Bradyrhizobium diazoefficiens: one gene and its partner. The protein of the gene in region 1 interacts with the protein of each later gene in a pairwise test. Links are inferred from orthologs where the notes say so. Each region holds a gene or a part of one and is shown on either strand. Other genes may lie near its edges.

The links. Proteins that work in one complex are often made in the same cells at the same time.
Region 2: the proteins of uvrA (region 1) and uvrB interact in binary tests that used the Escherichia coli proteins (3 or more experiments, as listed by UniProt). The link is inferred for Bradyrhizobium diazoefficiens from one-to-one orthologs.

Annotation. Positions count from the first base shown.
Region 1 is NZ_CP067100.1:4,019,277-4,023,308, forward strand. What follows is about bases 54-3,555. They hold uvrA (excinuclease ABC subunit UvrA), read right to left. Parts: upstream 3,239-3,555; coding sequence 254-3,238; downstream 54-253. Other genes in these bases: JJB99_RS19060 (hypothetical protein), read right to left, coding at 54-162. Also shown: more of JJB99_RS19060, read right to left, coding at 1-53; JJB99_RS19070 (outer membrane protein), read right to left, coding at 3,561-4,032. UniProt on the Escherichia coli protein: The UvrABC repair system catalyzes the recognition and processing of DNA lesions. UvrA is an ATPase and a DNA-binding protein. A damage recognition complex composed of 2 UvrA and 2 UvrB subunits scans DNA for abnormalities.
Region 2 is NZ_CP067100.1:1,454,740-1,458,824, reverse strand. What follows is about bases 368-3,922. They hold uvrB (excinuclease ABC subunit UvrB), read left to right. Parts: upstream 368-728; coding sequence 729-3,722; downstream 3,723-3,922. Other genes in these bases: JJB99_RS06925 (hypothetical protein), read right to left, coding at 3,869-3,922; JJB99_RS06935 (hypothetical protein), read left to right, coding at 404-634. Outside these bases: JJB99_RS06945 (LysR substrate-binding domain-containing protein), read left to right, coding at 1-18; JJB99_RS06940 (hypothetical protein), read left to right, coding at 136-363; more of JJB99_RS06925, read right to left, coding at 3,923-4,085. UniProt on the Escherichia coli protein: The UvrABC repair system catalyzes the recognition and processing of DNA lesions. A damage recognition complex composed of 2 UvrA and 2 UvrB subunits scans DNA for abnormalities.

The sequences.
Region 1 (4,032 bases):
ATCGAAAACAGTGGAAATGTCGAGCTTTCTGTCCGCTTCGCCCAAGTCGTCGACCACGAGCCGCCTCACATATTCGGCGAACGATATCTTCTTCTCGGCGGCTTTGGCTTGTGCCCGCCGCCGAGTTTCTGGATCGAGCGTGACTTGCGTTCTGTCGCTCATGGGCTGCTCCGAGCCGACCCCAGCGCCATCATGCCATCATACCCCGGCTTTAGCAATATCAGCCGAGGCAGGTCTCAGACCTTAACCGAATCTACTCCGCCGCCTCGCTCGTGCTCCGCCGCTTCGGCTTCCGCGCCTTCTTCAGCACCGGCTCCAGGAATTTGCCCGTGTAGCTCCGCGGCGCTTTCGCGATGTCTTCCGGCGGGCCCCAGGCGACGATCTCGCCGCCGCCGTCGCCGCCTTCGGGGCCGAGGTCGATGACCCAGTCGGCGGTCTTGATGACTTCGAGATTGTGCTCGATGACGACGACGGTGTTGCCCTGCGCGACCAGCTCGTGCAGCACCTCCAAGAGCTTCTTGACGTCGTGGAAGTGCAAGCCGGTGGTCGGCTCGTCCAGGATGTAGAGCGTGCGGCCGGTGGCGCGCTTGGACAATTCCTTGGCGAGCTTGACGCGCTGGGCTTCGCCGCCGGACAGCGTGGTCGCCTGCTGGCCGACATGGATGTAGTCGAGGCCGACGCGGTGCAGGGTCTGGAAGGTCTCGCGCACGCGCGGCACCGCCTTGAAGAACTCGGCGGCCTCCTCGACGGTCATGTCGAGCACGTCGGCGATGGACTTGCCCTTGAACAGGACTTCGAGCGTCTCGCGGTTGTAGCGCTTGCCCTTGCAGACGTCGCAGGTGACGTAGACGTCGGGCAAAAAGTGCATCTCGATCTTGATGACGCCGTCGCCCTGGCAGGCCTCGCAGCGGCCGCCCTTGACGTTGAAGGAGAAGCGGCCGGGCTCGTAGCCGCGCGCCTTGGCCTCGGGCAGGCCGGCGAACCATTCGCGGATCGGCGTGAAGGCGCCGGTATAGGTTGCAGGATTCGAGCGCGGGGTGCGGCCGATCGGCGACTGGTCGATGTCGATGATCTTGTCGATGTGCTCGAGGCCTTCGATGCGGTCGTGCGGGGCGGCGCCTTCGCTGGCGTTGTTCAGCTTGCGGGCGATGGCGCGATAGAGCGTGTCGATCAGCAGCGTCGACTTGCCGCCGCCGGAGACGCCGGTGACGCAGGTGAACAGGCCGAGCGGAATCTCGGCGGTGACATTCTTGAGGTTATTGCCGCGCGCGTTCACCACCTTGATGGTGCGGCGATGGTTCGGCGGGCGCCGCTCCGGTACCTCGACCTCGAGCTCGCCGGTGAGATATTTGCCGGTCAGCGATTTCGGGTTGCGCATGATCTCGGCCGGGGTGCCCTCGGCGACGATGTGGCCGCCATGCATGCCGGCGCCGGGGCCGATGTCGAGCACGTAGTCGGCGAGGCGAATCGCGTCCTCGTCATGCTCGACCACGACCACGGTGTTGCCGAGGTCGCGAAGTCGCTTGAGCGTGTCGAGCAGGCGCGCGTTGTCGCGCTGGTGCAGGCCGATCGAAGGCTCGTCCAGCACGTAGAGCACACCAGTCAGGCCCGAGCCGATCTGCGACGCCAGGCGGATGCGCTGGCTCTCGCCGCCGGACAACGTACCGGAGGAGCGGGAGAGGGTGAGATAGTTGAGGCCGACATCGAGCAGGAAGGTCAGGCGCTCGCGGATCTCCTTCAGGATGCGTCCGGCAATCTCGTTCTGCTGTGCGTTCAGCGCCTCAGGCACGGTCTCGAACCAGGCGCCGGCGCCTTTCACCGATAGCTCCGAGATCTCGCCGATATGCTTGCCGCCGATCTTGACGCAAAGCGCCTCGGGCTTGAGGCGGAAGCCGTTGCAGGCGCCGCAGGGCACGTCGTGGAAATACTTTGCGAGTTCCTCGCGCGCCCACTCGCTCTCGGTCTCGCGATAGCGGCGGTTGATGTTGGTGATGACTCCCTCGAACGGCTTTTTGGTATCGTAGGAGCGCACCCCGTCCTCATAGGAGAACTTGATCTCGTCCTCGCCGGAGCCGTAGAGGATCGCGTCTCGCGTCTTCTTCGCGAGGTCCTTCCACTTGGTGTCCAGCGTGAACTTGTAGTGCTTGCCGAGCGCGGTCAGCGTCTGCACGTAATAGGGCGAGGACGACTTGGCCCAGGGCGCGATCGCGCCCTTGCGCAAGGTCATCTCCTTGTCGGGGATGACGAGATCCTCGTCGACATGCTGCTCGACGCCGAGGCCGCCGCAGGCGGGACACGCGCCGTAGGGGTTGTTGAACGAGAACAGGCGCGGCTCGATCTCGGGAATGGTGAAGCCGGAGACCGGGCAGGCGAATTTTTCCGAGAACAGGATGCGCTCGGGGCCGCTCTTGTCGTGGATCTTTGCGGTCTTCTTTTTCTCTTCAGCGGGCGCCGCGGCCGCGGCCGCGGGCGCGTCAGCGAACTCGACCACGGCCAGGCCTTCGGCGAGCTTCAGCGCGGTCTCGAAGCTCTCGGCGAGGCGCTGGCCGATGTCGGCGCGCACCACGATGCGGTCGACGACGACGTCGATGTCGTGCGGGAATTTCTTGTCGAGAACAGGCGCTTCCGCCAGCTCGTGGAAGGTGCCGTCGATCTTGACGCGCTGAAAGCCCTTCTTGAGCCATTCGGCGAGCTCCTTGCGGTACTCGCCCTTGCGGCCGCGCACGACCGGGGCGAGCAAATAGAGGCGGGTGCCTTCGGGCAGCGCCAGCACGCGGTCGACCATCTGCGACACGGTCTGGCTCTCGATCGGCAGGCCGGTGGCCGGCGAATAGGGCACGCCGACGCGGGCCCAGAGCAGGCGCATGTAGTCGTAAATTTCAGTGACGGTGCCGACGGTGGAGCGCGGATTCTTGGACGTCGTCTTCTGCTCGATCGAGATCGCCGGCGACAGGCCGTCGATCTGGTCGACGTCAGGCTTCTGCATCATCTCCAGGAACTGGCGGGCATAGGCCGACAGCGATTCAACGTAGCGGCGCTGGCCCTCGGCGTAGATGGTGTCAAAAGCGAGCGAGGATTTGCCGGAGCCGGAGAGGCCGGTGAACACCACCAGCTTGTCGCGGGGAATCTCGACGTCGATGTTCTTGAGGTTGTGCTCGCGCGCGCCACGGATCGTAATTGCGCGCAGGCTTGAGCCCGCGTTCTGCTGTTGGCGCTTCGCCTTGATCACTTCATCCATCCGAGTTGCCCTCAAGGAATCCCATGGGCGCGCGACCGCGCCAACGCTGGAGGCACGCTTCGCCGGAACCGGGATCGGCACCGATGGGTATGGCAGCGAACGTAGGAAGAACGAGAACGGATTTCCAGTGGGACTTGCGAATCGTCAACGGATTGTTGGCGCGCTGGCGGCATCTGGCAGGAGCGGCGGCATCCGGAACAGCCGAAGGGCCGGCGCGAGGCCGGCCCTTCGTTCGCGGTTGAGTGCAGACTTGGGGTGCAGACTTGGGGGAATCCGCACGTGAGCAGGACCTGGGGAGTCCTTGGGGATTCGTAGCCGGGGCTCAGTATTTGACGACGACCGGGCCGCCCCAGCGATAGTTGACGCGGATCAGGCCGATATCGACGTCCTGCCCGATCCGTTCGGTGCGCACGGGCGGGACGAGGATCGCGCTGGCGAGGTCGCCGCCGTGATGTCCAAGGAACAGATGGTCGTACTCGCCGCCGACCGACCAATTCTCCGCAAAGGCGTATTCCACGCCAAAGCCGGCGCTATAGCCCCAGCGGGTCTGGTTCAACGTGTTGGATACGACGCCAACGCTCGGAATGAACTCGTCGTATCTGTCGTGCGCGACGGCTGCGCCCGCCTTGCCGTAGAACAGCAGGCTGTTCACGGTGTAGCCGAGCTGGCCGGTGAACAGACCAAAGCTGTTGATCGTGGTCCGGTTGTTGAGCGGCGCCAGCGCGAAGCTGACATTGCTGCCTTTGAAGTCGGCCCAGTTGCCCTGGGCTTCGACGCCGAGCACCCAGTGCGCC
Region 2 (4,085 bases), 2.6 Mb from region 1 along the record:
GCCGCCGCACGAAGCTGACCGCGGGCCGATCACCCGTTCGGGTGAAAAAGCCGACCGCTTGTGAACGGCTTCACATCCGCAAATCCGCAAACGTGGTCCCCTAGACCTCTGACAAGATGCATTTGGGGACCACCAATGACGACCCTCTACGACGGCTTTGACATCGAATCCTTCGAAGCTGGCAAAGGCCTGTGGCACGCCCGCATCCGCCGCGCGGATTTCAGCCCGGTTGCCATCGACGGCGTGCTGTTTCCGGCCATGGAAGTCGGCTTCGCCTGGCCCGACCCCGACGCCGCGATCGCCGACGCCAAGCACCACATCGATCGCTTCCGCCGGCGCGCCGAAGAGAGCGACGATGAATAAGCCGCACTGAGAGACTGCGCGGCATAACAGGGAACCGGTCATGTCCATCACCGACGTCGAAGACGCACCGCGGTCGCGGATCTACGCCCGCGCCGTGCTCTCGGATTGCCCGGAATGCGACGGCGATCTCACGGTGCTCCGTGTGATCGGCGGCCGCGCCGGATGCGAGTACTGGACCATGCGCTGCACCGATTGCGGCGGCATTCATCTCGACATCCTCGAGCCGCATCAGGCGGCCGAAGATGACGAGGGGCCACGGCCGGCGGCGTGACGTTCCCGGCTGCTGCCAGCCTGCTGTCAGCAGCCTGAATTGCGACGGGCCTTCGCCCTTTCCTGAGGGGCGGACTCGGCCCATATTCGGGGGCATGGCGAAGAAACCTGCATCCTCCGAAAAATCCGGCAAATCCACCAAGACCAAAGCGCCGAACTCCAAGGCGCATCGCCCTGACGTGCAGCCGATCGGGCCGGCGCTGGCCGAGCTGCTCAATCCCGCGATCAACCGCGGCGATGCCGGGCTCGGCTCGGGCACCGGCCTGCAGCCGCCGCCGGACAATTCGCGCGACCGCCGCGCAGGGGGCGAAGCCGCTGCGCATCGCGCGCGGGCCTCGACGCCGAAGGAGTTTCCGCAGGATATGGCGCGGCCGGCATCAGGCAGCGCGACTCGCGGCTTACCCCTCTCCCCGGCCCTCCCCCACAAGGGGGGAGGGAGCGGAGAGACCAGTGGTTTCGATGAGGCGCCGCAGGCCAATTACGGCACCGCAGCCACGATCCCGACGCTCGACCCGGAACTGGCGCGGCAGCTCGGCCTTCCCACCGAGGAGGACGATGCCGAGGCACTGGCGCGGCCGCCACGTTCCAAGATGGAGGCGCTCGGCGTCAAGGCCACCGCCGACGCCCTTGAATCGCTGATCCGCGAGGGCCGGCCGGAGTTCCGCAAGGACGACGGCTCCATGAAGGTGTGGACGCCGCACCGCCCGCGACGCCCGGAAAAGTCCGAAGGCGGCGTGCGTTTCGAGATCAAGTCGGCCTACGAGCCCAAGGGCGATCAGCCGACCGCGATCGCCGAGCTGGTCGAAGGCATCAACCGCAACGACCGTTCGCAGGTGCTGCTCGGCGTCACTGGCTCCGGCAAGACCTACACCATGGCCAAGGTGATCGAGGCGACGCAGCGCCCGGCGCTGATCCTGGCGCCAAACAAGACGCTCGCCGCCCAGCTCTATGGCGAGTTCAAGAATTTCTTTCCCGACAACGCCGTCGAGTATTTCGTCAGCTATTACGACTACTACCAGCCGGAGGCGTATGTCCCCCGCACGGACACGTACATAGAAAAGGATTCCTCCATCAACGAGCAGATCGACCGCATGCGCCACTCGGCGACGCGCGCGCTGCTCGAACGCGACGACGTCATCATCGTGGCGTCGGTGTCCTGCATCTATGGTATCGGCTCGGTCGAGACCTACACTGCGATGACGTTCGCGTTGAAGAAGGGCGAGCGCATCGACCAGCGCCAGCTCATCGCCGACCTCGTCGCGCTCCAGTACAAGCGAACCCAGGCCGATTTCACCCGCGGCACGTTTCGCGTGCGCGGCGACGTCATCGACATCTTCCCGGCGCACTATGAAGACCGCGCCTGGCGCGTGAATTTGTTCGGCGACACCATCGAGACCATCGAGGAGTTCGATCCGCTCACCGGCCACAAGCAGGACGAGCTCGAATTCATCAAGATGTACGCCAACTCGCACTATGTGACGCCGCGCCCGACCCTGGTGCAGGCGATCAAGTCGATCAAGTCGGAACTGAAGCAACGGCTCGACCAGTTCCACGACCAGGGGCGCCTGCTGGAAGCGCAGCGGCTGGAGCAGCGCACCACCTTCGACCTCGAGATGATGGAGGCGACGGGAAGCTGCGCCGGCATCGAGAACTATTCGCGCTATCTCACCGGCCGCCGCCCCGGCGAGCCGCCGCCGACGCTGTTCGAATACGTCCCCGACAACGCGCTGATCTTCGCCGACGAGAGCCACGTCACCATCCCGCAGATCGGCGCCATGTTCCGCGGCGACTTCCGCCGCAAGGCGACGCTGGCCGAATACGGTTTCCGTCTGCCGTCCTGCATGGACAACCGCCCCTTGCGCTTCGAGGAATGGGACATGATGCGGCCGCAGACCATCGCGGTGTCGGCGACGCCGAGCGGCTGGGAGCTCAACGAGAGCGGCGGCGTGTTCGTCGAACAGGTCATTCGCCCCACGGGCTTGATCGATCCGCCCGTCGACATCCGCCCTGCCCGCACGCAAGTGGACGATCTCGTCGGCGAGGTCCGCGCCACCGCGCAGGCCGGCTATCGCTCGTTGATCACAGTGCTGACCAAGCGCATGGCGGAGGACCTCACCGAATATCTGCATGAGCAGGGCATTCGCGTCCGCTACATGCACAGCGACATCGACACCATCGAGCGCATCGAGATCATCCGCGATTTGCGTCTCGGCGCCTTCGACGCGCTGGTCGGCATCAATTTGCTTCGCGAAGGCCTCGACATTCCCGAATGCGCGCTGGTCGCGATCCTCGACGCCGACAAGGAAGGTTTTTTGCGCAGCGAGACGTCGCTGATCCAGACCATCGGCCGCGCCGCGCGCAACGTCGACGGCAAGGTGATCCTCTATGCCGACCAGATGACGGGATCGATGGAGCGCGCCATCGCCGAGACCAACCGCCGCCGCGAGAAGCAGGTCGAGTACAACACGGCCAACGGCATCACGCCGGAGAGCGTGAAGAAGCAAATCGGCGGCATCCTCAACTCGGTCTACGAGCGCGACCACGTGCTGGTCGAAGTCGGCGGCCACGACATGACCGACGACGTCATCTCGATCGGCCACAACTTTGAAGCCGTGCTCGCCGATCTCGAAACAAGGATGCGCGAAGCCGCCGCCGATCTGAACTTCGAGGAAGCCGCCCGCCTCCGCGACGAGGTCAAACGCCTGCGCGCCACCGAGCTCGCGGTGGTCGACGACCCCACCGCCAAGCAGCGCGCGGTGCAGAGCAAGGCCGGCGCCTATGCCGGCACGAAGAAGTACGGCGACGCCGCGAACCTGCCCGTCAGCGCCATGAAGAACAAGAGCGCCGCCACCGCGCTTAAGGCCGGCAGCGGCAAGGGCTCGCGCGTGCACAAGCCGCATCTCGACGAGATGCACGGCCCGGAATCGCTGCCCTACCGCCCAGCCCCAACGCTGCCGTCAAAGCCGTTCGGCAGCACCAGCCGGATCATCCAGCCGACGGATTCAAGGCAGTCGGGGCCGGAGTTCGGGCCGGCGCCGAAGTCGACCGGGGGGATGCCGGGACGGCGCGGGGGGTGGAAGAAGAGGTAGGACGCTGGCAATCCAAGCGAGTTTCGTTACTTTGCGCTCACATCAAGCGGACTGACGGGCCATCTTCTAGAACACTGCCGTTCGTTGCTATGGATTCCGGGCTCGCCGCTTTGCGGCGCCCCGGAATGACGAGAACACTACTCCCCTCACCCCACGCTCGCCGTCACCACCGCCATCACCGACAGCAGCAGCACGATGGTCATGAGTTGGAGCGAGGCGACCGGCTGGGTGCGCCAGGCCGTGATCTTGTCGGCCAGCGACAGATGGGCCTCGAAGAATTTTGGTTCGTAGACGGTCTTGAAGACGGCGGGGAAGCTCGGGCCGAGGGTCACAGCGAGCATCGCGTGGGCGAGCGAGGCGATG